Regions from separate parts of the Arthrobacter sp. MOO21 genome, predicted to be linked through region 3. Evidence: riboswitches for the same ligand, from Rfam matches in the RefSeq annotation. Region 3 holds a riboswitch; each other region holds the start of a gene.
The links. A riboswitch is a leader RNA that binds a small molecule or an ion and turns the genes downstream of it on or off. The one in region 3 is predicted to bind cyclic di-AMP.

Region 1 (9,406 bases), 130 kb from region 3:
GCGGGCGAGGTCAGGGCCGCCATCGCGGACTTGGGATTGGAAAGCCGGGTGCAGTTGACTGGCGAGCTCACCGGCGACGCATTGGAAGCCGAATGGGCGCGCACCGATTTGAGCCTGCTGGTGTCCCGGAACGAGGCCTTCGGGATGGCGGTCACCGAGTCCCTGGCGCACGGCATCCCTGTGCTGGTGCGCGCGGGCACCGGCGCGGTGGAGGCGCTGAGCCTCGCAAAGTTGGCAGCGGCCGACGGCGGCGCCCGGCTTCCGGGGGCAGCCGTGGCACTTCCGGAAGGCGGGCGGGAGAGTCCTCTGCTGTTGGCTGGCGTCCTGCGGCGCTGGCTGGAGGACTCCGGAATCCGGCGGAGCTGGCAAGCGGCTGCCCTGGAGGCGCGGACGAGGCTCCCGGATTGGAACGGGACCGCCCAGACCGTGCTGCATTTGCTGGCAGGCCGGGAAGGGAAAGGCTAGAGCCCGGTCCGGTGAGCGGCGAAGAACTCCCGCAGCAGCACGGCGCACTCCTGCTCGCGGACCCCGGGATACACCTCGACCCAATGATTGAGGCGGCGCTCCCGGAGGATGTCGAACACCGAGCCGGCGGCGCCGGCCTTCTCATCCCAGGCACCGAAGACTACCCGGGGAATCCGGGCCAGGACAATCGCGCCCGCGCACATGGCGCAGGGTTCCAGGGTGACAACCAGCGTGCAGTCGGAAAGCCGCCAGCCGTCACCGCTGCCGCCGCCGGCCCTGGCCCGCTCCCGGAGCCGCCCGGCCGCCTCCCGGATCGCAACAACCTCGGCGTGGGCCGTGGGGTCTCCCAGCTCCTCGCGCTGGTTGCGTCCGGAACCCAGCACCTCGCCGTCGGGCCCTATCACCACGGCCCCGATGGGCACATCCTCGGTGCTGAGCGCCCGGCGGGCCTCCGTCAGGGCGAGCCCCATCCAGGCGTCGTGTTTCTTTTCGGGCAACGGCATGGCTCAATGATAGTTTCGGGGATACTCAGGTTACTTACCGATGCCGGGAGGCACCATGGACAGTCTTCGGGACCGTTTGGGTATTTGGTTCAAGCCATACGCCGCGCTGGTCCTCCCCATCCTCGTGGGCGGCGTGATCATCGTGTCCCTGGCACTGCTCGGCGCCGAGGTGTACGACGACGTGGTGGACTCGGCCGGACTGGCGAACCTGGACAAGCCTGCCCTGGCATATGCGGAGACCCTGCGGAACCCCGGCTTCAATGCCGCGGTCACCGGGTTCACGAATATCGGGGGCGGCGTCGGCATGCCCATCCTTGCCAGCATCCTCACGGCCTGGCTGACCTTTCTGAGCCGCAACTGGCGCCCCCTTGTCCTCGTTGGCGGCGCGGCCGCAGTGTCCATCACGGCCACCACGCTGGGGAAGAAGCTCGTGGGCCGCACCCGGCCGGACCACGCCGACGCCGTGCCGCCCTATGAGGATTCACCCTCGTTCCCCAGCGGCCATACCCTAAACACCACCGTGGTGATCAGCCTGATCGTCTACCTCATCTGCCTGCAGTTCAACGTGATGTGGACCCGCGTCACAGCAATCACTGCGGGGACTCTCTTCATCATTGCCATGGGCCTGAGCCGGGTCTTCCTCGGCCACCACTGGCTGACCGACGTCATGGCCGGCTGGATCCTTGGGCTTGCCTGGGTGGCCATAGTGATCCTGGCACACAGGCTCTTCCACCTTGTCCGGCGCCGGGAGCACGCCGGTGCGCCGCCGTCGTTCGACCGTCCCGTGGTCCGCGACGTGGTGGCCCAGGAACTGCACGACGGCGGTCCTTCCGGCCCGGGGCACGGTACCGGCGGGTGATAGTTTTGGGGGATGCGCACTCTCGTTGTTGACCACCCGCTGGTTGCCCACAAGCTCACCGTCCTGAGGGACAAGAACACGCCGTCGCCGGTCTTCCGCCAGTTGACGGAGGAGCTGGTCACCCTGCTGGCCTACGAGGCTACCCGTGAGGTCCGCACCGAGCCCGTCACCATCCAGACTCCCGTCAGCACCACCGTCGGCACGGCCTTTACCAAGCCCACGCCGCTTGTGGTCCCCATCCTGCGGGCCGGCCTGGGGATGCTTGAGGGCATGACCAAGCTGGTTCCCACCGCCGAGGTGGGCTTCCTGGGCATGGCCCGGGATGAGGAAACGCTGGACATCATCACCTATGCGGAGCGCCTTCCCGAGGACCTGACCGGCCGCCAGGTCTTCGTCCTGGACCCGATGCTGGCCACGGGCGGAACGCTGCGCGAGGCCATCAAGTTCCTGTTCAAGCGCGGTGCGTCCGATGTCACCTGCATCTGCCTGCTCGCCGCACCCGAAGGCCTCGCGCGGCTTGAGGAAGAGCTGTCGGGCGCCAACGTGCACATTGTCCTGGCATCCATCGACGAAAAGCTCAACGACAAGTCGTACATCGTTCCGGGCCTCGGCGACGCCGGTGACCGCCTTTACGGTATTGCCGGGTAGCCTGCAACCCTTTTCCCATCAGGGTCCCGCCGCTAGCCTGTGCGGATGGACTGGAAACTCGAACTTGTCTTTGTCCCCGTATCCGACGTTGACCGCGCCAAGGACTTCTATGTCAACAAGGTGGGTTTCAACGCGGACTATGACGAGCGGCCTTCGGACGACGTCCGCTTTGTACAGCTGACGCCGCCTGGCTCTGCCTGCTCCATCTGTATGGGCGAGGGGCTTTTGGACGCCCCTGCCGGCACGGGAACCGTTCTTCAGATGGTGGTCGACGATATCCAGGAAGCGCACGACCACCTGAAGAACAACGGTGTGGACGTCAGTGATGTTGAAGTGCTGCCGTGGGGCCACTTTGTGTACTTCGCAGATCCGGACGGCAACAAGTGGGCTGTCCAGTACATCCCGTGGCGGAACGCGGGGCAGGCTGCAGGCTGATTAACGCGGCAGCAGCCCGCATCCAGGGATGAGGGCTGCTGCGGGTGCTGGGTTACGCGCCTGGCGGCACGCGTGGGTGGCTCCTAGTACCAGTTGTGGGCCAGGTGGAAGTTCAGGGCGCCACAGGGAGAGTCGTAGCTCTTCTTGATGTAGTCCAGGCCCCAGTTGATCTGGGTGCGGTAGTTGGTGAGGTAATCCGCGCCGGCGGCGGCCATCTTTTCGGCCGGCAACGACTGCACGATGCCGTAGGCTCCGCTGCTGGCATTGGTGGCCGTGGTGGTCCAGTCCGATTCCTTGGTCCACAGCGTCTTCAGGCACTGCATCTGGTCGGCGCTCCAGCCAAAGGATGCCAGCTGGCTGGCCGCGTATGCCTGGGCGCCGGCAGGATCATTGACCGCGACGGCGGGAGCCGGCTCGGGCGCGGGGGCGGGAGCAGGTGCCGCCTCAACAGGGGGAGCGGACGGAGCAGGTGCCGGCTCGGCGGCCTGGGGTGCCACGCTGATAGGCGCGGGAGCGGGGGTCGCTGCCGGATTCGACCGGATCTCGCTCTTCTCGATGCTCATTTGGGCGTCGGAAGCTGCTGTGGAAGAGTGTGCCCCAGTGGCCGACACCGGCGCGATGCTGCTGGTGGCCTGGCCCGCGGCGCCTACGCCAACCAGCACGGCGCAGGACGCCGCCAGGATGGCGGCCCGCCGGCCGAGGGTGCTCTTCTTGGCCGCCTCGGGTTTGGCCCGGTGTTTTGACTTGGACTGCAGGCAGGGTTCTGCCGTGTTTTTGGACATGGTCTATCGCCTCTCACACCTGCGGAGTTAGCTGTCGGGTTCGGATGAGGGCATCCGGCAGCACGGAATGAACACGTGCTGCTTAACCCCAAGGGCAGTCAATGCCCGGGACGGTGGGTCCCCCGCCTCTGCCGTTGCTAAAGCGGAATCCGGGAAGTGGCAGAGCTTGGCGTCAACCCGGGATTGCGGTCCGAACGCGGGCCGCACTCAATCGACGGTACAGGAAGCCAGCGCTTAAGTCACATTTAGGTAACGGAAGTCACGATGAGTGGCGCGTCGCGTTGCACGCCGTCACCAGTCGTTATCAGCCCCGCAGTGGCCGTTGTTGCTGGCAGTGGCTTAACGCTTGCTGCGTTGTCAGCGCCTGGTTCCGGGAAGGCGCACGGCGAACTCTGTCCTGCCGGGCCGGGAGGCCAGTTCCACGGTGCCGCCATGGGCTTTGACGATCGACTCCACGATGGAAAGCCCCAGCCCGGACGAACCCTCCCCGAATGAGCCTTCCGCGCCGGAACGGGCTGCGTCCGCCCGGGCGAAGCGCGAGAAGATCCTGCCCTGGAACTCCGCAGGGATACCTGGCCCGTCGTCGGTCACAGTGACCACCACGCTGCCGTCGGCCGAGCGCATCACACCGGTAGTCACCGTGGTGCCCACGGGCGTGTGCTTGCGTGCATTCGAGAGCAGGTTTGCCAGTACCTGGTGCAGTTGGATGGTGTCCCCGCGGACGGAGACGGGTTCGTCGGGCAACTGCAGCTGCCAGGTGTGGTCCGGTGCCATCACCTTTTCGTCACTGACGGTTTCGACCACGAGTTGGGTCAGATCCACGTCGGTGGTGTCGGGCGTCTTGCCTTCGTCCAGCCTGGCCAGCAGCAGCAGGTCCTCCACCAGCGCCGTCATCCGCTCGGACTGGCTTTGCACCCGACCCAGCGACTTCCAGCCGTCTTCGGTAAGGGTCTCAGTCATGCGCATCAGTTCGGTATAACCGCGGATCGCCGTCAGCGGGGTCCGGAGCTCATGGGAGGCATCGGCCACGAACTGCCGCACTTTCATTTCGCTGCGTTGCCGTGCCTCCAGCGCGTTGGAGACGTTGTCCAGCATCAGGTTCAGCGTATGGCCAACGCTGCCCACCTCGGTCCCGGGGTGGGCAGCGGCGGGCGGGACACGCACTGCCAGCGCCACTTCGCCGGCATCAAGCGGCAGCTGCGACACCTTGGTCGCGACGTCGGACAACTGCTCCAGCGGCCGCATGGTCCGGCGGATCAGGGCGGTTCCGGCCAGTCCGATCAGGGCCAGGCCGCCGAGGGACACCAACACCATGGTCAGCACGAGCGACGCCTCGGTATTTTGCTTCGTCGCCAGCGGCAGTCCAGTAATCACCACGTCTCCGTAAGGGGTTGCAGTCGCCAGAAGCCGGTAATCGCCCTTGGAGAGCGTCCGGTTAACCGGTTCTCCGTTGTGGGGGAGTGCCTCCAGGATGGTGACGTCCCGGGCCGTCAGGGCGGTGCGGGTCGCGTCGGAGGACAGGAAACCGGCTGCACTGCCCACCTGCCCGTTCACCACCCGGGCGTTGAGCGTGCCGACGCTCTGGCCGCGCGCGTCCAGCGGGTCGGGGCGTCCCGAGGGGTTGCCCTCGGGCGGGCGGCCGCGGGAGGCCTGCATCAATTGCGAATCCAGCTGGTTGGTGAGGACCACGTCCATGGTGGCGTAGCTGACGACTCCGATGGCACTGGAGATCGCTACCAGCAGGGCCATGGAGAGCAGGATCAGGCGGGTGCGGAGGTGCCAGGTGGAAGGATTGAACCAGGACCGGCCCGCAGGCCGGGGAACACCGGAAAGCGACGACATGCGTTTCCTTGGTCAGTCCGCGGGCTTGATGACGTAGCCCGCCCCGCGCACGGTGTGGATCATTGGCGGGTGGTTGGCGTCGATCTTCTTGCGCAGGTAGGAAATGTAGAGTTCCACAATGTTGGCCTGGCCGCCAAAGTCGTAGTCCCACACGTGGTCCAGGATCTGCGCCTTGCTGACCACGCGCTTGGGGTTCTCCATCAGGTAGCGCAGCAGCTCGAACTGCGTTGCCGTCAGCTGGACGTCCTCTCCGGCGCGGGTGACCTCGCGGGTGTCCACGTTCAGGATCAGGTCGCCCACCACCAGTTCGGCAGTGTCCATGGCGGCAACGCCGGAGCGCTGGACCAGGCGATGCAGGCGCAGCAGGACCTCTTCCATGCTGAAGGGCTTGGTGACGTAGTCGTCCCCGCCGGCCGCCAGGCCCACGATCCGGTCCTGGACGTCGTCCTTGGCGGTGAGGAAGAGCGCGGGCACCTCCGGCGCGAAGGCGCGGATCCTGCCGAGCAACTCCACGCCGTCGAAGCCCGGGAGCATGACGTCCAACACCAGGACATCGGGATGGAAATCCTTGGCGAGCTTCACCGCGGTGGGCCCGTCCGCGGCGACGGCCACTGACCAGCCAGCCATGCGCAGGCCCATGCTCATCAGCTCGGAAAGGCTCGGCTCGTCGTCCACCACCAGGGCGCGGATCGGGGAACCGTCAGGGTGTGTGAGCTGCGGAAGGTTGTTGGTCATGGAGTGCGGGGATGCCATGGGACAACTCTCCGTTCTGGCGGTTTGCCGATGCTTTGCGGTTCCTGTGCTGCAGCTGTGAGCCCAAGCCTAGCCACCTGGCTGGTGCGGCGGGCCGGGGCCGGGCACGCCGTTTGCGCGTTGGTAGTGAGGCTGCAGCCGGCTTGGCCTGCCGCACAGCCCGTGCACAGCAACGCGGAAGACCCTGTTGGATGCTCATCGCCGGCATCTCCTGCCTCCAGCACCGGCGTAGGCGCAAAAATTCTTCGCTGAAGGTAGGACGCGGACTGGACAAGCCGCGGCCGAGGTTGGCGATTCTATGTCAAACGCGTGAAATTTACTGCGATTCGGTGAACGAGGACCTAAGCGAACAAAATTCTGTAATAGTGCAACTTCGGAGCTTCGGCTCGGATAACGAACGTTATTCTTTGCTTCACGCAGAATCGTGATCTGCAACACAATCTCCGGATTTGTCTCACCATGCGGACGATTTGGTCCATTGTTACTTGCAAGTTGTCATTGTTACGCGGCACACTTCCAATGTGAACAAGAACTCAACAGCACCTGCAGCCGCAGAATATTGGCCCAGCACATCCGCTGCTGCCGACATGCGCTGTTGTCGAATGCACGCCTGACCTTCCCACCCTTCGAAGTTCTTAGGCATTCGCCCACCCAGCCCAGCGTCGGGCGCCCCTCCCGGTCCGTGAGACGGGAAAGACAGCATTCGAGCCGCGAAGGCGGCCATTCACATTGAGGTAAGCATTCCATGTCAGTTGCATCCGGATACGTCCACATCTCTGTCCGTAACGCCGCCAAGGCAGGCCAGGCCTCCGGCCTGCGTCCCGGATTCGGGCCGCGCCCCTCCTTGGCACCTTCGTCCTCCGGAAGCAGCTTCCCCGCCCCGGGCTACGCTCCCCAGGGCTACAACCCCAATTCCTACGGCCAGCTTCGTGCCGTCCACCCGGCCGAGTCCGCTCCCATCACGGCTCCTACCCCTGTGGTGGCAGGTTCAAACCCGGTACGTCCGGTAGCCAACGACAACGTGGCCCGCGGGTTCGTCCTCTACATGGGAATTGACGAGGAGACTGCTGCGGCAGCAGGCACTTCCATCGCCAAGCTCGCCCAGGAGATCCGCGCCTACGCCCAGTCCCTGGTATCCGGTGCAGAGAGCTACGCAGCTGTTGCTGTAGCCCCGGCCGGCACCCCCGGTTCCGCGCTCGACGTCGTCCGTTCCACCTTTGGCGACCCCACGGTCAACGCCCGCCAGCGCACCGAGGCACCGCGCCCCGCCCAGCCGCAGGAGCCGCGCCCGTCCGGCGTCCTGATCGACCTTGCCCGCCGCGAAGTCCACCTCGACGGCGAATCGCTGAACCTGACCTTCAAGGAGTTCGAACTGCTGAACTACCTGGTGGAAAACGGCACCCGCACCGTGGGCCGCGACGAACTCCTCGAAGGCCTGTGGCGCAACGCCGAAGAGGTGCCCAACGAGCGCACCATCGACGTCCACATCCGCCGCCTCCGCTCCAAGCTGGGCCGCCTCGCCAACACCGTCCGCACGGTCCGTGGCCAGGGCTACCGGTTCTACGAGCACCCGGAGGTCATCGTCTGGGCCGCTCCGGAATACTCCATCTAGGTTTCACGTGAAAGCGCCTGCCCCACTGGGCGGGCGCTTTCGCGTTCCCCTGCCACTGTGGACCGAACCGCCTGGCGCTAGGCTTTAGCCATGAGTTCGCACCATGTCCGACGCCTTGTGATCATGCGCCATGCCAAGGCTGACTGGCCGGGTGGCGTAGCCGACCATGAGCGGCCGCTGGAGGAGCGCGGACACCGGGAAGCGCCGCTGGCCGGCCGGTGGCTGCTCAAGCACAACATCGTCCCGGACTTCATCCTCTGCTCCAGTGCCCTGCGTACCCGCCAGACCTGCACGTGGGTCTGCTCCGAGCTGGGGGACAAGGCGCCCACGCCCAAACTCGAGGACGGCCTGTACGCTGCCTCCGCCCTCCGGATGCTGACCGTCGTCAACCATGTACCGGACACCGTGACCACATTGATGCTGATCGCGCACCTGCCCGGCGTGCAGGACCTGGCCATGCACCTGGCGTCCCGCGACTCCGACCACGACGCCTACATGGACGCTGCCACCAGGTTCCCCACCAATGCGCTCACGGTCCTCGAAACCGAAAAGCCCTGGGCTGAACTGGATGGGCAGGACGCCAGGATTACCAAGTTCAAGGTTCCCCGCGCCCACTAGGATCGACCGCACCCGGGGCGGTCCCGCCGTCGGCAGGCCCGCTCGAGGCGATCTCGTGCAGCATCCCCGCCACGTGCCTGATGCCCGGGCTCGCCGTCATGGTCCTCCGGTGGACGAGCCCCACCTGCCGGGCCTGGACCGGGTTGACCACCGGAACGGCGACGACGTCCGGCGGCAATGCCGGCCTGCCCAGCCGGGGGACAAGAGCCACCGCGACCGCCTGTTCCACCAGGGCGATGTGCGTCGCGAAATCGGGGTCGTAGACACGGATATCCGGGACCCGCCCGAGATCCGCGAAAATCCGCAGCAGGGCTTCGTTGCAGATCGCCCCCGCCGGCGTGCTGATCCAGCGCTCGTCAACAAGCTCTGCCGGCTCCACCTCCGGCCGCCGTGCCAGCGGGTGGCTCCGGTGCACCAGGACATCCGCGACGTCCTCGCACAGCCACTCCAGCGTGAGGTGCTCCGGAATCACCAGGGGCACGGAGTTCCAGTTGTGCACCAGGCCCAGGTCGGCCTCGCCGTTGGCTACCCTGGCCACAGCTTCCCGCGGATCCTCCGCCAGGACTGCAAGCCGAAGCGCCGTCCCTGACCGCTCCAGCCGCGCCAGCAGCGGGCCCACCAGTCCCCGGCAGGCGGTGGAAAAGGCAACCACCCTGAGGCTGCCGCTGGGCTTGGCCGGATCCGCCAGCAGTGTGGACTGCAGCTCTTCGAGTTCGGCGAGGATGCGCCGCCCGTACGCCGCCAGGGCCAGTCCCCGCTCCGTCAGCAGCACACCCCGGCCGCGGCGTTCCAGGACGGCGAACCCGGCCTCCTTTTCCAGCTTCTTCACCTGCTGCGAGACCGCTGAGGGGCTGAACCCCGTAACCTCCGAGGCCGCCACCACGGAGCC
Region 2 (9,406 bases), 1.6 Mb from region 3:
GCCGGGCAGCCCGCCGAACTGGCGCCTGCGTATGTCTTCCTCGCCTCGCCGGAGTCCAGCTACGTGGTGGGCGAAACGCTCAACGTCAACGGCGGCAGCCCCACGCCGTAGCAGTTGCCGCTATCCGGCAGCTTCCTGTTCGGCAAGCAGCGCGTCGGTGGCCTCGTCCGGCTGGCCGTCGAAGAACTGGGCCAGGACGGTCTTGAACACTGTTTCTCCGGGCGCCGCCCGGAGGAACAGTGTCATGGAGGACCGCAGTTTCTGCGCGTCGATGCCGCCCAGGATATCCTCGGCGGACCGGTCGGGGTGGTTGGTCAGTGCCTGCGCGCATTCGAGCAGCCGGGGGCCGAGGACGTCGTGGTCCAGGTACGCCCGGGCTTCGGCCAGCGACGCGATGGCATAGGTGCGGGACGTGGCACTGCGCCCCAGTCCGGCGATCTGCGGAAAGATGAACCACATCCAGTGGCCGGTCTTGTTGCCGACCTGCAGCTCCCCCAGCGCCTGTTCATAGGTTCCACCGCGGTTTTGGGCGGTGACAAAACGGTCGAGGTCAAACGGTTCGTTCATTGGATCTCCCAGGTGCGTTTCTCAGGGTCAGGTCCTTTTCAAGGGCGTCCGCGGCCGTCTGCAACTGCGGGTCCGGGTCTTCCCGCCACCTTGCCAGGACAACGTCGGCGCGCTGCCGTTCGCGTTCCCCCAGTCCGGCCAGCAGCGGCACCAGGACATGGGCGAGCATCGGTTCCGCCAGTTCCTGCGCCAGCGCGGTACGGAGGAACCCCTCAAGGCGGGTCAGGTCCGAATGCCTGAGGATGCGGACCTTTGACTGCAGCAGCACGACGGCGGCCAGGCGCCGCTCAAAAACGGGCCGGGCACCGGGTCTGGGCTGGCCCCAGAGCGCGGAAGCGAGCATGACCGTGCCGTCGTGGTCAAGGGCCTTGAATTTGCGCAAGGCATCGCGCACGGTACCGCGGACCGCCCCCACGGACGAGCCGTAGGAGGCAAGGGCCCCGCCCAGCCTGCTGCCGACGTCGTCCGCCCGGTACCAGGCGCCCTCGTTCTGGAGGGTCCGGTCGATGAACTCCGCCGCAGCAGCCACCGTATCCGTGGCACCGGTCATTGTCCCCGCCCCGCCGCGGCATGCCGGATGCAATAAGGGGTCCACGGCCGGGCTTCCAGCCGGCCCTCGGCGATGGGCTCCCCGCACACGGCACAGATACCGTAGGTGCCGGCGGCGATCCGGTCCAGGGCCGCCACCACCTGGTCCAGGCCCGTGGAACTCTGCTTCAGGAGGGCCGACGCCTGGGAGAGCTCAAAGGCAATCGTGGCGCCCTCGGGGTCGTGCTCGTCGTCGACGTTCGAGTCCTGGCGCGCCGAATTCGCCGCCGCGATATCTGCCCGGAGCGCGGGCAGCAACGCCGACCTCCGTTCCCGCTCCTGCTCGAGCAGCACCCGGAACCGTTCAACGTCTGGCATAGGGAAAGCCTAGCGCCCCCTCAGTAACAGTTCCCGGATACGAGTGGTTCCAGACGCCGCACGGGGAGTCATCGTTGGCACCGCCGTTACCGGTGATGCGCCGGGCACCGACGGGGGCCGGGCTGGCGCGGCTTCCGGGAGCCTTGATCCTGGTCACGGTGAGGGGCATAGTGCCGAAACTCACGTGGGTGCTTACCCGGCCTTGGCGGAGGTTGCTGCTGAAGAGTTACCAAACTATCCCAGGCACGCAGCAGCAGCAGGCCAAAGTGGGGCATCAAGACGATTGCTGAATTCGAGAGGACAGCATCGCATGTTATCCAAATGTGACAATTGGCCCGAGCGCGGGTTATGGTCGGATGGTGTCCCTCCCAGACGGGACATTCCCATCAGCTTGCCGAGCCCTGCCGCTGACCCGGGATTCGATCGTTTCCAGCTGGCAGGGACGGGGGAACCACATTTCCATGGCCTCTTGAGGCCTTGGGGTTAAGTCGAATAGCGCCTCCGTCCGTCGCGGGTGCTTTCGGCCGGGCATCTCCAGCCCGAACCCGACAGCTCACCCCGCAGGCATGGGAGAGGCGATCAACCGTGTCAAAAATTTCCAATGCAGCCCGTCACCGCGCGACTCCGGCCCGCTCAATTGTGCTCGAGGGCCTCGCCGCGACAGCAAAGTCCCAGGCCCGCTCGCTGGGCCGCCCGGCGCTCGCAGTGGCAGCAGCATCCGGTATTGCCTTCGGGGTCGGTGCGCCGGCCCACGCAGGTGTAACCGCCCCGGACACCACAGGGCAGACTAACGTCGAAGCCGCCGCCGCGCCCGCCGCGCAGGTGGCAGCACCGGCCGCCGCTGCCGCCACCGTCCACACGGTGGTCTCCGGCGATACCCTGGGCGCCATCGCGGCAGCCTACGGTGTTGGCCTGAACGACGTCCTGTCCGCCAACGGGCTGGGACTGTCCTCGATCATCTACCCGGGTGACCAGATCCAGATTCCGGGTGCCGGCTACGTTGCGGCAGCCCCGGCACCTGCTCCGGCACCCGCTGCCGCCCCGGCCCCCGTGACGGCGGCTGCGGCGTCCACCCCGGTGAACACCGGGATGAACATGTCCTACGCGTCGGCCACCCCGGCCTCCACCGGTACCGGTACGGGAGCCGCGATCCTCGCTTCGGCCTACGGCCAGCTGGGTGTCCAGCAGGACTGCACCGCCATGGTGGAGAAGGCCCTGCGCTCCGTGGGCAAGTCTGTGGGCGATCTGGCCCCCACCCAGTTCTTCCAGTACGGCAGTGTGGTGGGCAGCCCGGCCCCCGGTGACCTCATCATCACCTCCGGCCACGTTGGCGTGTACGCCGGCAACGGCCAGGTGGTCAGTGGCGGCGTCAACGGCTACACCACCGAGGTACACTCCATCAGCTGGCTCGGCGGCTACTCCGCGGTCCGCGTAGCCTAACCACCGCGCGGTTTAAAGAAGGGCGGCGGCCGGGACTCCCGGCCGCCGCCCTTCTGTGTTCAGGTCCCGCAGAAGGTCATGTAACTCCCGAAGTCTTCGGGCGCTCCCTCGGCGTAGCGTTCCAGCCCGGGCCGCTCGGTGAAGGGTTCAGTGACCGCTTCCAGCAGCCGGCGCAGGGGACCCAGGTCTCCCCCGGTGGCGGCCGCAAGGGCCTCTTCCACCAGGTGGTTGCGCGGAATGTACGCCGGGTTCACGCTGTCCATCAGCTCCTGGTCGGGACCCAGGGCCTGCCACCGCCCAACCCAGGCATCAAAGGCCGCCAGGTCAAGGACCATGCCGCGGGCGGGCCGGAGGTCGCCGCCGGCAGCCTTCCCGAGGTTCCGGAAGAACAGGGTGTAGTCGACGGGGCCATCCTTGAGGATGGCGATAGCCCCGTCCACCACGAATGAGGCTTCCTCATCGCCGGCCGCGGCCTCGGGAATGCCCAGCTTGGCCCTCATGCCGCTGGACCACGCGGCGCTGTATTGCCCGCGGAATGCTCCAAGCGCCTCCACCGCCGGCGTTACCGCCTTCTCCTGGTCCTCGTCGATCAGCGGCAGCATCGCCTCGGCCAGCCTGGCGAGATTCCATTCGGCAAGAACGGGCTGGTTGGCGTAGGCATAGCGTCCGCTGACGTCGATGGAACTGTAGACCGCACCAGGGTTGAACGCGTCCATGAAAGCGCACGGGCCGTAGTCGATCGTCTCCCCGGAGATGGTCATGTTGTCCGTGTTCATCACCCCGTGCACGAACCCGACCAGCATCCACCGGGCCACCAGGGAAGCCTGGGCCGAGACCACGGACCGGAACAGTTCCAGGTAGGGGTTTTCCGCCTCCGCAGCGCCCGGGTAATGGCGGGCAATGGCGTGGTCCGCCAACCTCCGCAGCAGGCCGGTATTCTCCGTTGCCCGCGCGTACTGGAAGCTGCCGACACGCAGGTGGCTTCCTGCCACCCTGGCCAGGACGGCCCCGGGCAGCATCCCGTCGCGCCGCACCTGCCGCCCGGTGGCCACGACGGCAAGGGAGCGGGTGGTGGGGATCCCGAGGGCATGCATGGCCTCGCTGACCAGGTACTCCCGCAGCATGGGCCCGACGACGGCACGGCCGTCCCCGGCGCGCGCGAACGGAGTGCGGCCGGAGCCTTTGAGGTGGATATCGCGAATGCGTCCGCTGCGGTCGGCCACCTCACCCAGCAACAGGGCGCGGCCGTCACCGAGCAGGGGCGAGTACCCGCCGAACTGGTGCCCGGCATACGCCTGTGCCACCGGTGTGGCACCCTCCGGGACATGGTTGCCCACCAGGAGCCGGACGCCTTCGCGGCTGCGGAGGTAGCCCGGGTCCAGGCCCAGATCATTGGCCAGCGCCTCGTTCAGCACCAGCAGTTCCGGAGCCGGGGCTTCCTCGGCCTGCCAGGGAACGGCGAGTTCGGCCAGTTCGCGGGCGAACTTGCCGTCGAGCGTGACCATCGATTCAGCTGCTGCCGTCATGTTACAACCCTATCTCCGTGGTTCGTCCTGGGGGGTGCGGGGCGTGAATCCGGACCGGACCGTAAATCCCGGCGCAGTGCGCCTCGGGGGAACGGCGATGCGCTGCAGGTCGTCCGCCGCCACCACCGCCACAGCGGGGGCGCGCGCCTTCGCCTGGGCCGCCAGCAGTGAGACGTCGTCGCCGTACCGCGCCGAGAAGTGCGTCAGCACCAGGATGCGCGCGTCCGCGGCCGCCGCCAACTGCCCCGCCTGCCCGGCGGTGAGGTGGCGGTATTGCTCAGCCAGCCCGCCGTCGTCGTCGCTGAACGTTGATTCCGTGACCAGCAGGTCCGCCCCGGAGGCGAGTTCGTCGGCGCCGGCGCAAGGCGCCGTGTCCATGATGAAGGCGAAGCGCTGGCCCGGCCGCGGAATGCTCACTTCCTCGAGCGGCACCCCCTCAAGGCTGCCCCCGCGCTGCAGCCGCCCGATGTCCGGGCCGGCGACGCCGGCGGCGCGAAGCCGCTCCGGCAGGAAAGTGCGGCCGTCCGGTTCGGTGAGCCGGTAACCGAACGTCTCGATCCGGTGCTTGAGTGGCCGGACCTCCAGGCCCTCGGCCACGGTTCCGGCTGAACCATGGGGGTGCAGCCGCAGGTCTACGCCTGGCGAACTGACGGAAAGAAGGGCCCGAACGATCTCCTCGCCGGCCGCCGGATAATGCAGGTGCACCGGGTGGGACACGCCGTCCAGGGCCATCCGCGACAGCACTCCCGGCAGGCCGAAACAGTGGTCGCCGTGCACGTGGGTCAGGCAGATCCTGGTGATCCGGGTGGCAGAGACGCCGGCGTGGATCATCTGTCGCTGGGTGCCTTCACCGGGGTCGAAGAGCAGTCCTTCTCCGTCCCAGCCCAGGAAGTAGCCGTTGTGGTTCCTGGCCCGCGTGGGCACCTGCGAGGCGGTGCCCAGGACCACCAGCTCACGCACCGGCCCGGTCCGCCTCCCCTCCGTGCAGCCCCTTGGCGTAGGCGGCCTGGCCGGCATGCTGGAGGCAGTCGGCAAGGATGCTCACCAGCCGCACCCCGTAGGTGACCGGTGGGTCCCAGTTCCTGTCGACAACGCGGTCAAGGTCGGCGTCCCGGAGCCCTGACAGGACGGTGGCTGTTTGCCGGTGCACGGCGTCGTAGTATTCCTGCAGGAGTTCCCGGGGCGCATGCACCGCGTCCACCTGGCCGCTGGTATGGCCATAGCCGGTGTCCTGCCGGGTGAGCGGCAGCCCGAAGCGGGACACGAAATCCTGCGCCGTCCAGACCTGTTCCAGCCCGGCAGCCGGAGCCACCTGCGCATCCTCCCCCCGGGCAAGGTGCCAGATTAGCCACGCGATGGAATTGCCGGTGCCCGCCGGCCGCCGCCGCAGGGCGGCCTCATCGAGGCCGTCGAGGGTTTGCGTTACCACTGCCTGGATCCGCCCGAAGGCGTCAGCCAGCAGTTCGTTGGTCTTCATGGCGTCTCCTCCCCTGCCTGCCGCGGCCGCGCCGGCTGGGCTGTCAGTGCTCCAGGTCCTCGGGTTCGAACTCGCTGAGCGGGGAGCCGCCGAAGTTCTCCTCGTCGTCGCTGCCGTCCGCTTCCAGGCCGGTGGGCACTTCGCCGAAGTCGACGTCTGCCGCTGCCTCTCCGAGCGCGGGCGCATCCGGCGGCACCTGCTCGTCGCCGGCTTCATACCGCGCCCGGGCGGTCTCATCACGGAGGGTTTGCTCACTAAGGAAGTCTTCCTCTTCGCCGGATACCGCTTCGTCCTGCAGCAGCGGGTCCTCCTGCCAGCGGTCCGGGTTGTTCTCCGCGGCCCCCGGGTAGCTGTCGGGCTCCCCCGATACCGGATCAAGTTCAAGGGAAGAGGCGGCACCGGGCGCCTGGTCGAGCAGCACGTCGTCTTCCTGGACTACTTCCAGTTGGTCGTCGGGGAGGTTCTGTTCAGTCATGATGGTGCCTTTCTCTTCGGAGGACATTAGTAAGCATACTGACGAATCGTGCCCCGTGGGAACCGCCCGGCGGCAAATTTGACCACACGGGGGCACCGGGCGGGCCGGACGCCCCTTGCCGGATTATCCAGTCCCGTGACTTTTGGCCCTACAGCGCCGCCGCGCCCGGAGCCAGTCTTGAAGGGCAGGACCACGGCATGGCTGGGCTGCGGTCCGGGCGCCTGGCGGCGCCCTGCTCATTACTGGAACTTTCGAAAAGATCAGGAAGTGCGGCCATGACAACCCGTAAACCAATCGCTGTGGCCACTAATGATTCGGCCCAGAGCCAGGCCGCGGTCCTCTGGGCGGCCGCCCGGGCCAAACGCGCCGGCCTGCCGCTGGTCCTCCTCCATGTCGTGGACGACCGCTGGGTAGCGGAGCCGTACCCCTGGTTCGGCACCCTCCAGGAAGTTGGCCAGGAACTCCTGCAGAAAGCTGCCGCCCGCCTGGACGGAGTTGAGCCGGCGGTCAGCACCGAACTCCTCACGGGCAGCGTGGGCGGATCATTGGCCAAGTACTCCAAAAGGACGTCGATGATGGTGGTCGGCTCCGGCAGCGGCCACCTCGGCGGCACGCTGGCCGACCGGGCGCTGCAGGTCGCCACGGGCGCGAAGGTCCCGGTCGCCGTCGTCGGAACCCAGGACCTTGAGGGCAGGACGGGCGTCGTGGTCGGCGTGGACGGGTCCCCCGAAGCAACCCAGGCCGTTGCGTTCGCCGCAGCGGAAGCGGACCGGGACGGCGACGAACTGACGGTTGTCTACGCCATCAGCGTCCCCAACCCCGTTATCGATGCCGGCCTGTCGACAGCCACCCTGGCAAGCCTGGCCGTCGATGAAGAACGGATTGTGCTCTCCGAAACCGTCGCCGGGCTCAAGGAGGACTACCCGGACCTCACGGTTCACCAGCGGCTCGAGACCGAGCGCGGACCGGTGGATGCGCTGGTGGATGCCGCCTCCGGTGCGCGGCTGCTGGTGGTGGGCAGCCGCGGCCGGGGCGCCTTCAAGCGCCTTCTCCTCGGTTCGACCGCCCACGGTGTCCTGAGGCACCTCCCCTGCCCCACCATCATCACCAGGACCGAGGCCGGCGTGAGCCAGATCTAGTACGCAGCGCTGCGCCCTGTCCCACCAGCTCCTCTTCCACGCCGAGTTTCCCAGGTGCAAGGAACCACACCATGAAAAAGCCCGCCGCCATCATCATGCTCATTCTCGGGATCCTGCTGGCTGTGCCGGGCCTGGCCGCCCTGGCGGGCGGTGCCGTGGCGTCAGCCGTGGGAGCCGCCCAGGGCGACGGGTACCTGACGTCCAGTACCAACCGCTTTTCCGTCAGCTCCTATGCAATCACGTCACCACGGATGGAGACTTTCCGCGAAGACGTGCCGGGCAGGGTTCCCTTCGACATCGGGACGCTGCGGTTGCGGGCGGAATCCGCATCACCGGGCAAGGAGGTGTTCATCGGCATCGGCCCGCAGGCGGACGTCGAGCGTTACCTCTCAGGCGTCCATCGTTCGGAGCTGCTCAATGCCTTCCGGCGAGGCGACCGTGCGGAGTACCGGGACATCCCCGGGGACACGCCCGCCACGCCGCCTGCCGGGCAGGGTTTCTGGACCACCTCGGTGTCAGGTCCGGGGCAGCAGGAGCTGACCTGGGACCTCGCGGCCGGCACCTGGGAAATCGTGGTGATGAACGCTGACGCCTCCTCCGGGGTGGACGTCCGGATGCAGGCCGGTTTCCGGTCCGAGCTGATCGGGCCGGCAGCCACCGGCCTGCTGGTGGGCGGAACCATCGCCCTCCTGATCGGGATCCCCCTGATTGTGTTCGGGGCCATGGGGCTCGGGCGGCACGCGGGTCCGCCGGCCAGGCCGCCAGCAGGCGGTCCCTACACCGGCAGCACCTACCCCGGAGGGCCCTACCAGGGCGGTCCGTATGCCAGCGGCGGCCCCTATCCCGGCAGTGCGTATCCCGGCAGTGCGTATCCAGGCAGCGCCCCTCCCGGCAGCCCCTACCCCGCCGGTCCGGCGGGGCCAGGGGCAACGCCGGCGGGAGCGGCCCCACCCGGTTCGCCCGGCGCTGCAGTGCCGCCCGGACCAATTCCACCCGGAGCAGTCCCGCCCGGAGCAATTCCACCCGGAGTTGTCCCGCCAGAATCCGTCCAGCCAGGAGCCGTCCCGCCCCCGCCCGGCAGCTTATCGGCTGACTACGCGCCCTACCCGGCACGGCTCCACGGGGAACTCGATCCCCGCCTCTCCCGCTGGATGTGGCTCGTGAAGTGGTTCCTGGCCATCCCGCATTTCATCATTCTGTTCTTCCTGTGGTTTGCATTCATCGTCACCACCATCGTGGCTGGCTTCGCCATCCTGTTCACCGGCCGGTATCCGCGGGCGCTGTTCGACTTCAACGTCGGCGTGCTCCGCTGGAACTGGCGGGTGGCCTTCTACGCCTATGCCGCCGTCGGTACTGACGTCTACCCGCCCTTCACCCTGGCCCGCACCAACTATCCGGCCGACTTCGAGGTGGACTACCCACAGCGTCTCTCCCGGGGCCTGGTCCTCATCAAGTGGTGGCTGCTCGCCATTCCGCACCTGCTCCTGGTGGCCGCTTGCGCAGGCACCACCTGGCGATGGGAAGCCGAACAGAACTTTTTTGGGACTACGTACGAGCGGGGCTCAGGCCTGTCGCTGCTGGGACTGCTGGTCCTGGTCGCGGCCGTTGCCCTGCTGTTTACGGGCCGGTACCTGCGCCCCCTGTTCGACCTGATCCTTGGGATCAACCGCTGGATCTACCGGGTCATCGTCTACACCGCGCTGATGCGCGACGAATACCCGCCGTTCCGGCTGGACCTGGGCGCCGCGGAGCCTCCCATGACCTTCGGCCCTAGCCCCGGCGGCCCTGGCCCGGCATGATTGCGGTGACCGGACCGGACAAACGAGGGAGCTGACATGAGTGTTGCCGGAGCACCAATTGCCCGGATCCTGGTGGG
Region 3 (9,406 bases):
TGCATGACAAGGTCACCAGGCTTCGGGGTGGACGTCGGCTTCATCGCGGTCCACGCGTTCGTGCGGGGGATGCTGATGCCGGCCTGTGCATAGACCCACTGGGTGAAGCCGGAGCAGTCCCAGCCGGTCACGGGGCTGGTGCCGCCCCAGACGTACGAGTGGCCGATGCCGGTGTAGGCAATGGCTGCGATGCCGGAGGTTGCTGCCGACGAAACGGCCTCCGCTGCCTTCCCGGCTACGGAGCCATCCTGGCCGGCGGTGCGGTCTGCCGCGGTGGACTGGGTCCGGATGGTTTCCACCTTGGGAGCGGCGGTGGTCTTGACCACGGGACGCTCGAAGGAAACCGTGGCAGTGGGCGCAGCGGTGACAGCCAGGGCGGTCTGCGCAGAGCCGGACTCAGTGGAGGCGGAGACACCAGCGGTGGTGTCCGCTGCGGTGGCCGGCAGTCCCATGCTCAGGATGAGGCCGGAGGCAGCTGCCACAACGGCAGCCTGGCGGCCTACGGTCCCGGCGTTGGCACTAACGGCCTTGGACACGGCGTCCAGGGGGTTATTGCGAACCGTTTGCGCACGGTGGCGCGCAGAAGTGTGGCGTGAAGACACGAAGGTAGCCTCTCCCAATGCCTGCGAGGTGAGCTGTCGGATTCGGATGGGAGTCACCCGGTCACACTGCTTCCTGCGAAGCTCGTGACTTAACCCCAAGGCCTTCGAAAATGAAGGCCAAAATTGGTTCCCCCGCCCCTGCCAGACGATGAAATGCGAACGGACCTTGAGCGGTGGCAGAGTTAGGCAATCCACTCAAGAGCGTCAACTTCGGAAAAGTTGACGCGAGTTAGACGGTACAGCAGTTTTGACTGAATGTCACATTCAGGTCACGACCCGTTACCTGAAACTGAGAGCAGACGGTCATTTTCCTAGAGCCAGCCCATCGGATCGACCACTTCGCCGTTGACCTGCACCTCAAAATGCAAATGGCAACCAGTCGAAGCGCCCGTGGTTCCGCTCAAGGCGACAACCTCGCCGCGGGAGACGGTCTGCCCCACCTTCACGTTGAAGGACGAGAGGTGGTTGTAGGTGGTCTCCAGGCCGTTGCCATGGTCAATGACCACCCGGTTTCCACCCCCGAACTCGTGCCAGCCGGCGAAGGTTACGGTGCCCGTGGCAGCTGCAAGGACGGAGGTCCCGCACTGCGCCACGAAGTCCTGTCCACGGTGGAAATCTCCGGAGCCACCCGTGATGGGGCTCACCCGGTATCCAAACGGCGAGGCGGTGGCCAGGGAGGCCAGGGGGGCGGCAAGTGTGCCCGCCGAGGCGGCGCGGCTGACCGAGCCGGCGGATTGGGCACTGAGCAGCTGCTTGAGCTTCCCGTCGGGATCGGCCTGGGTGACGACGGCGGAGCGGCTGAAGTCGACCTGGGCGCCGATATCGGCGGAAATCTGGGGCTGCGGGCTGACGGCGGAAGCTGCCACAGGCTTGCCCCCCGCGCCGTCGGTGGCCATGACGGGACTGGTGGCAGGCATGGCGACTGTCAGCGCGATACCGCTGGCAGCAAGGGCGATGCCCGCCTTCTGGCCTATTCCACTGGCGGCCGCAAACTCCGTAACCTGCCGGAAGGGTCCACGGCGGCGGCGCGCGTCGCGGTGCGGATCGCGGGGGCGCTCCGCGGCGGCAACCTCGACGACCCGGGGTGTCGAAGCGGGGCCGGACGCACGGCGGCGGCCCCGGGAGGTCTGCATGGTCAAGTGGGGTTCCTCTCTGGGTAAGCCTGCGGAGTTAGCTGTCGGATTCGGGTCAGAGAGTTCAAAGACCCGGTCCGCCGTAAGCAAGCTTCCGCACAGAGGTATCCCCGGAGGATCCTTCACTGGAGAGGCTTGCTGCTGACGGACTTCACCCCAAGGCAGTCCCCCGCTGCCGGTTGTGGTTCCCCCGCCTCTGCCAGTTACGACTCGTGCTCCTGATCCGCTGGCAGAGCTCGGCTCCGGATCAGGTAACGCTTAAGTATCAACGCTCGGTTCAACTATAGGGCCTTAAGTCCCTAAGTAACAATTCCGTTATCTTTGCATGGGCGCAGCCCGGTGGGGTAAGCGCAGCCTTCCCGCAGCACCCCTACTGGAGGGCAACAAAGACGTGTGCTGCCACTTCCGGCGGCAGTTCCAGTGCACCGTCGATCCCCGGCACACGCACAGAGATGTAGTCGCCCACGCGCTCCAGGGCCACAACGGCGCCGGGCCGGATTCCGCCTTCGTCGAGCTGCGCCAGCAGTTCCGGTTCCACCTGGATGGGTTCTGCCAGCCGGCTGATGGTCACTCCGGAGGAGGGGCCGTAGCTCTTCATGGCCTCGAGCAGGCTGATGGCGCCGTCCGCAAAACCGGGAGCCGGCGGTCCGCCCAGTTCAGCAAGTCCGGGGATGGGATTCCCATAGGGCGATTCCGTGGGGTGGTCCAGCATTTCGTAGATGCGGCGCTCCACCCGCTCGCTCATCACGTGCTCCCACCGGCACGCTTCATCGTGGACGTAGGCCCAGTCCAGGCCGATGACGTCGGCCAGCAACCGCTCAGCCAGCCGGTGCTTGCGCATGACCTCGGTGGCGCGCTTGCGCCCCGTCTCGGTGAGTTCCAGGTGCCGGTCGCCGGACACCACCACGAGGCCGTCGCGTTCCATCCGGCCAATGGTCTGGGAGACGGTGGGCCCGGAGTGGCGCAGCCGCTCGGCAATGCGGGCCCGGAGGGCGACGATGTTTTCTTCCTCGAGTTCCAGGATGGTCCGGAGGTACATCTCCGTAGTGTCAATCAGATCCGTCATCCAGTTCAGCTCCTCGAGCACAGTACCTTGCGTTGTCCCACCGTATCGCCTCTTCCCGCGGCGTGGTCCGGAGGAAAGCTTAGCCTATTTTGACTTTGTCCGAATAGCCGTTCCGGTACGTCTCATTGGCTGGACTATGACAGCCCCGGCTCCCGCCCCTACGGCTGTTCAGGCAGAATGGGAAGGGCCTGTGCTGCCACCCGGTGGCCGGCTGCCACCACCTGTCCGGTCCGATATCCGGACTGAAGCTATGTCACCGCCGAATTGGAGCACCTGTGAGCGAAACCAGCATCACGATTCCCGCCGACCTCCTGCCCAAGGATGGGCGTTTCGGGGCCGGCCCGTCAAAGGTCCGGCAGGAACAGATCGATGCCCTGGCCGCAATATCCAAGACCATCCTCGGCACCTCGCACCGGCAGGCCCCGGTCAAGAACCTGGTCGGCTCCGTCCGCGAGGGCCTGAGCCAGTTCTTCCGCGCGCCCGAGGGGTATGAAGTAGTCCTCGGCGTCGGTGGGTCCACAGCGTTCTGGGATGTCGCAAGCTTTGGCCTGGTAGGGAAGAAGGCCCAGCACCTCTCCTTTGGCGAGTTCGGATCGAAGTTCGCCTCTGCCACGAACAAGGCGCCGTTCCTGGATGCGTCCTCCATCATCACGTCGGATCCCGGCACCCGGCCCGCTGCGCAGGCCGAAGCCGGGGTGGACGTCTACGCCTGGCCGCAGAACGAAACGTCCACCGGTGTTTCCGCCCCGGTCAAACGCGTTGCCGGTGCGGACGAAGGCTCGCTGGTGCTCGTCGACGCCACGTCGGCAGCCGGCGGCCTGGATGTGGACGTCAGCGAGAGTGACGTCTATTACTTCGCTCCGCAGAAGAACTTCGCGTCCGACGGCGGCCTCTGGCTGGGACTCTTCTCCCCCGCCGCCATTGAGCGTGCCGCGCGGATCAAGGAGAGTGGCCGCTGGATCCCGGATTTCCTGGACCTGCAGACCGCCATCGACAATTCCCGGCTGAACCAGACCTACAACACCCCGTCGCTGTCCACCCTGGTCACCTTGGACGCCCAGGTGCAGTGGCTGAACTCCAATGGCGGCCTGGACTTCGCTGCTGCCCGCACGGCCGACTCCGCGGGCCGGATCTACACCTGGGCAGAGGCCTCGGAGTTCGCGACGCCGTTCGTCTCCAACCCGGACGAGCGCTCCAACGTCATCGCCACCATCGACTTCGACGAGTCCGTGGACGCCGCCGCGGTGGCCAAGGTACTGCGCGCCAACGGCATCGTGGACACGGAGCCCTACCGCAAGCTGGGCCGCAACCAGCTGCGCATTGCCACCTTCGTTGCCATCGACCCCGACGACGTTTCAGCGCTGCTGTCCAGCATCGACTTCGTGGTGGGCGAACTGCGCAAGTAGTCCAGCATTGACGCACGACGGCGCCGCCCGGGTCCTCCCGGACGGCGCCGTTTTGTATCGCCCTGGGTCAGGGGCACCTAGGCTTCCGGCTGCGGGCCGTCGTCGCCCGTCAGCTCACCGCTACCGTCAACAGCCGGGGCATCTTCCGCAGCGGGGGCAGCCTCGCCCGCAGGTGGTGCTGCGGCTTCCCCTGCGCCGCGGACGTCTGATCCCTGTTCCTGCTCCGGTTCCTGCGCATCCTCGGGCCGGACACGTTCCGCCCACGGCACCCATTCCGGGGCCAGGATCGAATCCTCGGACGGCAGCAGCCCCAGCTCGCTCACCGTCACCGCCTTGGAGCGGGAGTTGCGGGTCAGCACCGCGTACCACTGCCAGCCCACGTATCCGGGCAGCCGCGACTCGAACAGGTGCGTCACCAGGCGGTCGCCTTCGCTTTTCGCGGCGAGGTGCGGACCAATCGTGGCCGGCGGCGTGATGCCTTCGATCGCGCTGCGGGCGGCGTCGACGGCGGCGGCCAGGAAGGCATCAGGCTTTCCGGTCCGCCAAACGGGCACGCCGGCCTTGCGCTTGGCCGGAGCCTTCGCCGGAGTCTTGGCAGCCTGCTCCTGCACGGGTGTGCCCGGCTGTTCAGCTTCGGGGTCCATGGGCGGCTAAACGTCCAGCTCGTCGGCAACCTTGCGAAGGGCGGCCGCGATTGCCTTGCCTTTGTTCCCGTCCGGGTACTTGCCCTTGGACAGGGTCCCGGACAGGTTGTCCAGGACGGTCACCAGGTCCTGGACCAGCGGTGCGAGGTCCTTGGCGCTGGGACGCTTGGCCTTGGCGATGGACGGCGTCTTGTCCAGGACCCGCAGCCCCAGGGCCTGGGCGCCCTTGCGGCCGTCGGCCACGCCGAACTCGACGCGGGTGCCGGCCTTGAGCTCCGTTACGCCCTCGGGCAGCGACGACTTGGGCAGGAATACCTCCTGGCCGTCCTCGCCCGCGAGGAACCCAAAGCCCTTGTCCTTGTCATACCACTTGACCTTGCCGGTAGGCACGTAATCAACCTTCTTCGTTCTGCTGTCATGAGGCACGGCCGGCTGCCACCGCGTCCGCCCTGTTGTGCGGGTTCAAGGTATGGCAACTTCAAACCGTGTTGGTCTGTATCTTTCAAGGTTACCTGCCGGGCGGGCCAATCACGCTTCCAGCCGCCCCGTTCAGCGTTATCGGCACAGTGTTGTCTGCACAGCTCAACGTCAACCCAGCAGTTCAGCCTTCGCTCGCCTTGCGCGGTACCGTTACGTCCATGACTCTCTCACGATACCGGCGGCCCCTGACCATCCTCGCCGCCGTTATTGCCGTGCTTTCCCTGGCAGCCGTGGGAGCGGTCATGGCTTATGCCTTCGCCGGGGCAGTGGCCCCCACCTGGGTCACCTACGGCGCGCTTTACGGCCTGCCCGCGGCCTTCGTCCTGATGCTCCTGTTGGTCCTGGACGGCGTTGCCGCCCGGCGCCGGGCGGGAAAGCCACAGCGGCGGTAACGTTGGACTGATGTCCCTTATACGCGCGCTTGGCAAGGACCTGGAGGCACGCAGCGACGATTCGTTGCGGGCGCTCTTCGACGCGCGGCCGGACCTGATCTCCCCCGCCGTCCCGGACTTCCCGGCACTGGCTGCCCGGGCCAGTTCCCGGGTCAGCGTGCAGCGGGCGCTGGAGCGGCTCAACCGGCCACAGATGCAGGTCCTGGAAACCCTTCACCTGTGCACGAACACGGACACCGGGCACAGCGCGTCAGCGGAAGGGCTGTGCAGGCTGATCAAGGGCTCGTCCCTGGCCACCATTGAACAGCTCCTCGGGTCCCTGCAGGAGCTGGCGCTGGTACACCCCGCCGCTCCCCCGAATGGCACGCCTTCGGCGGGAGAAGGCAGCTATTACCTGCCGGTTGGGTGCCTGAAGGACGTTGTGGGGATCTACCCTGCCGGCCTCGGCCGCAGCTACACGGAGCTGGTCCGCCTGCAGCCGGCGTTCGCCCAGCGGGCCGTGCAGATCGTCTCGGAGCTGCACGCGGGCGGCATGTCCATTCATGACGCCACCACGCCCATGGAGGCAGCCCTGGCTCTGCAGCACTGGACTTCCTCGCCGGAGGCCCTGCAGTCCATCCTCGCCAACGCCCCGGAACGGACGACGGCGTTGCTCGCCCGGTTCCGGAACTGGGCCATGGGTGCCGTCCCCCAGGCGCAACGCAAGGCGTCCGTCACCGCGGAGGGGTCCGACGTCGGGCCCATTGACTGGCTCCTTGCCCGCGGACTGCTCGTCCCGCTGGACGCCGCGCATGTTGAACTTCCGCACAGCGTTGGGCTTGCCCTGCGCGGCGGCGCCATCATTAACGATTTCACCCTCGCTCCCCCGGTCCCGGAGCTCGGCTGGACCACGGCGGCGCTGCGCAGGAACGCCGCCCTGAGCGCGATCTCCGAAACCCTCCGGCTCATAGCCGAACTGCTGCATGCCGTCCGGGAGCAGCCGCTGGCAACGTTGCGCAGCGGCGGGGTGGGAGTACGGGAGCTGCGCCGCCTGTCGGAGCTGCTCCGGATCGACCAGGGAATGGCCGGGCTGCTGCTGGAACTCGCGGGCCTCGCCGGGCTGATCCGGCTGGACGTCGATTCCTCATCCTGGGTCCAGCCTCCGGAGCTGGAGTGGCTCCACCTCCCTCGCCAGGAACAATGGCTGTGGCTGGTCAACGCCTGGCTTGCCAGCGAGCGCGTCCCGTCGCTGGTGGGGCAGCCGGTGAATGCCTCCCCCGGCGCCCAGGCCGCACGTTCCGCTTCCGGCAGCACCATTCCGGCCTTGTCAGCGGGCGCGCAACGTCCGGACGCCCCTGTGGTCCGCAAGCGCATCCTTGAGATCCTGCATGAGCTCACCACCGAGGCCTCCGCCGCCGACGGCGCAGCGCCGGTGCTCGACGCGGCAGCGGTCCTGCAGCGTGCCGAGTGGTCCCAGCCGCGCATGGCCAGGCGGTTCAGCTCCCTGATCCGCGGCGTCCTCGTCGAGGCCGGGATGCTGGGGCTTGTGGGCTCGGGGGCGCTGAGCCAGCTGGGCACCGCCCTCGCCGAGGACCGTCCGGACGACGCGCTGGCCATCCTTGGCGAGCACCTGCCGGCTGCCTTGAACCATGTGCTGCTGCAGGCGGACCTCACCGCCGTGGCGCCCGGCTACCTGGCGCCGGAACTGACCGGGAAGCTCCTGGTGATGGCGGACGCCGAAGGGCAGGGCCCGGCCACCATCTACCGGTTCTCCAGCGCATCGATCAAGCGGGCGCTTGACGCCGGCGACGATGCCGCAGCCCTGCTGGAGTTCCTGCGCGGGCACTCAGCCACGGCCGTGCCCCAGCCACTCGAATACCTCGTGGAGGACACCGCCTCCCGGCACGGCAGGCTGCGTGTGGGGCAGATGGCCAGCTTTATCCAGAGTGAGGACGAGGCGGCGCTGCAGGAGTTGCTGAGCGGCCCGAAGGCCGCAGAACTCGGCCTGGTCCGGCTTGCGCCCACGGTGTTGGCGTCGTCGGCGGCGCCGCGGGAAACAGCCGCTGCCCTGCGGAAGCTGGGACTCTCGCCGGCCGTGGACGGCGCGGAACCGGCCGTCCACGGCCGGCGGCCTTCCGCTCCCCAGGACACGCTCCGCCCGGTCTATACGGCGCCGCGGATGGCGCCCGGAGCTGAGGAGGTGGACGCCCAGCTGGACGTCCTGCGCAGGGCAGCCGACGCCGTCGGACACCACCCGGCAGCACCCGGTGGTGAGGCGGCCACCCAGCTGGGACTGGAGGCGCTGCAGCGCGCGATCCGGCTGAAACAGCGCATCAGCATGAACGTGGTGGACAGCCAGGGGAATGCCACCCTGGAAGTCGTTGTTCCGCTATCTGTCAGCGGTGGCCGGGTCCGCGTGTTCGACCCCGCCAGGGAGACCGAGCGCGTCCTGTCCGTCCACCGCATCATCGATATCGAGGCCGCAGAGGAACTGCGCCAGTAAAGGATTCCCCCGCGTGAACGACGGACCCCTGATCGTCCAAAGCGATAAAACCATCCTCCTCGAAGTGGACCATGAACTGGCCACGGAGGCGCGGCACGCCATCGCGCCGTTTGCCGAGCTGGAACGGGCGCCTGAACATGTGCACAGTTACCGGCTGACCCCGCTGGGCCTGTGGAACGCACGCGCCGCCGGCCTGGACGCCGAGAAGGTCCTGGACGCCCTGCTGAAGTACTCCCGCTTCCCCGTTCCGCACTCCCTGCTGATCGACGTCGAGGAGACCATGTCCCGCTATGGCCGGCTGCGCCTTGAAAAGGACCCGCGCCACGGCCTGGTCATGCGGACGGACGACTACCCCGTGCTGGAGGAAGTCATCCGCGCCAAGAAGATCGCCCCGCTGCTCGGGCCGCGGATCGACGGCGAGACCGTGGTGGTGCACGCGTCCCAACGGGGCCAGCTCAAGCAGTTGCTGCTCAAGCTCGGCTGGCCGGCGGAGGACCTGGCGGGCTATGTGGACGGCACCCCGCACCTGATTTCCCTCAACGAGGACGGCTGGGAACTGCGCCCATACCAGCGCCTGGCCAGCGAAAACTTCTGGGCGGGCGGCAGCGGAGTGGTGGTGCTGCCCTGCGGGGCCGGCAAGACCCTCGTGGGGGCCGCGGCCATGGCCACCGGTTCCACCACCACGCTGATCCTGGTCACCAACACCGTGGCCGCCCGGCAGTGGAAGGACGAACTGCTCCGGCGGACCTCCCTCACCGCGGACGAGGTGGGTGAGTACTCCGGTGCGCTCAAGGAGGTCCGCCCCGTCACCATCGCCACCTACCAGGTCCTCACCACCAGGCGCGGCGGCATCTACCCGCACCTGGAACTGGTGGACGGCCACGACTGGGGGCTGATCATCTACGACGAGGTCCACCTGCTTCCCGCTCCGATCTTCCGCATGACCGCGGACCTGCAGGCCCGCCGCCGGCTCGGCCTGACCGCCACCCTGGTCCGGGAGGACGGCCGGGAAGGCGAAGTGTTCAGCCTGATCGGGCCCAAGCGCTACGACGCCCCATGGAAGGACATCGAAGCCCAGGGCTACATCGCCCCGGCCGACTGCGTCGAAGTGCGCGTGGACCTCCCCAAGGACGAACGGGTGGCCTATGCCATGGCCGAGGATGCGGACAAATACCGGCTGTGCGCCTCCTCCGAGTCCAAG

Region 1: another riboswitch for cyclic di-AMP. It lies ahead of AC2JAJ_RS04245 (aggregation-promoting factor C-terminal-like domain-containing protein); the one in region 3 lies ahead of AC2JAJ_RS03645 (M23 family metallopeptidase).
Region 2: another riboswitch for cyclic di-AMP. It lies ahead of AC2JAJ_RS17185 (LysM peptidoglycan-binding domain-containing protein); the one in region 3 lies ahead of AC2JAJ_RS03645 (M23 family metallopeptidase).

Annotation. Positions count from the first base shown of each region.
Region 1 is NZ_CM170671.2:937,897-947,302, reverse strand. Features, by position in the region: gene AC2JAJ_RS04270 (glycosyltransferase) at 1-465, shown strand, start outside; gene tadA (tRNA adenosine(34) deaminase TadA) at 462-968, opposite strand; gene AC2JAJ_RS04260 (phosphatase PAP2 family protein) at 1,024-1,827, shown strand; gene upp (uracil phosphoribosyltransferase) at 1,840-2,475, shown strand; gene AC2JAJ_RS04250 (glyoxalase superfamily protein) at 2,521-2,910, shown strand; gene AC2JAJ_RS04245 (aggregation-promoting factor C-terminal-like domain-containing protein) at 2,994-3,692, opposite strand; cyclic di-AMP (ydaO/yuaA leader) riboswitch at 3,698-3,857, opposite strand; gene AC2JAJ_RS04240 (sensor histidine kinase) at 4,050-5,534, opposite strand; gene AC2JAJ_RS04235 (response regulator transcription factor) at 5,547-6,287, opposite strand; gene AC2JAJ_RS04230 (winged helix-turn-helix domain-containing protein) at 7,033-7,899, shown strand; gene AC2JAJ_RS04225 (SixA phosphatase family protein) at 7,990-8,517, shown strand; gene AC2JAJ_RS04220 (LysR family transcriptional regulator) at 8,495-9,406, opposite strand, start outside.
Region 2 is NZ_CM170671.2:3,682,715-3,692,120, reverse strand. Features, by position in the region: gene AC2JAJ_RS17205 (glucose 1-dehydrogenase) at 1-111, shown strand, start outside; gene AC2JAJ_RS17200 (DUF1810 domain-containing protein) at 121-567, opposite strand; gene AC2JAJ_RS17195 (DNA alkylation repair protein) at 551-1,117, opposite strand; gene AC2JAJ_RS17190 (TraR/DksA family transcriptional regulator) at 1,114-1,473, opposite strand; cyclic di-AMP (ydaO/yuaA leader) riboswitch at 1,866-2,055, shown strand; gene AC2JAJ_RS17185 (LysM peptidoglycan-binding domain-containing protein) at 2,059-2,913, shown strand; gene AC2JAJ_RS17180 (protein adenylyltransferase SelO) at 2,973-4,439, opposite strand; gene AC2JAJ_RS17175 (ribonuclease Z) at 4,449-5,399, opposite strand; gene AC2JAJ_RS17170 (mycothiol transferase) at 5,392-5,916, opposite strand; gene AC2JAJ_RS17165 (hypothetical protein) at 5,960-6,391, opposite strand; gene AC2JAJ_RS17160 (universal stress protein) at 6,667-7,530, shown strand; gene AC2JAJ_RS17155 (DUF4389 domain-containing protein) at 7,602-9,329, shown strand; gene AC2JAJ_RS17150 (universal stress protein) at 9,366-9,406, shown strand, end outside.
Region 3 is NZ_CM170671.2:805,114-814,519, forward strand. Features, by position in the region: gene AC2JAJ_RS03640 (C40 family peptidase) at 1-536, opposite strand, end outside; cyclic di-AMP (ydaO/yuaA leader) riboswitch at 607-785, opposite strand; gene AC2JAJ_RS03645 (M23 family metallopeptidase) at 914-1,735, opposite strand; cyclic di-AMP (ydaO/yuaA leader) riboswitch at 1,746-1,956, opposite strand; gene AC2JAJ_RS03650 (iron-dependent transcriptional repressor DtxR) at 2,106-2,801, opposite strand; gene serC (phosphoserine transaminase) at 3,077-4,207, shown strand; gene AC2JAJ_RS03660 (DUF3027 domain-containing protein) at 4,285-4,851, opposite strand; gene AC2JAJ_RS03665 (cold-shock protein) at 4,858-5,241, opposite strand; gene AC2JAJ_RS03670 (hypothetical protein) at 5,490-5,723, shown strand; gene AC2JAJ_RS03675 (helicase-associated domain-containing protein) at 5,734-8,205, shown strand; gene AC2JAJ_RS03680 (DNA repair helicase XPB) at 8,219-9,406, shown strand, end outside.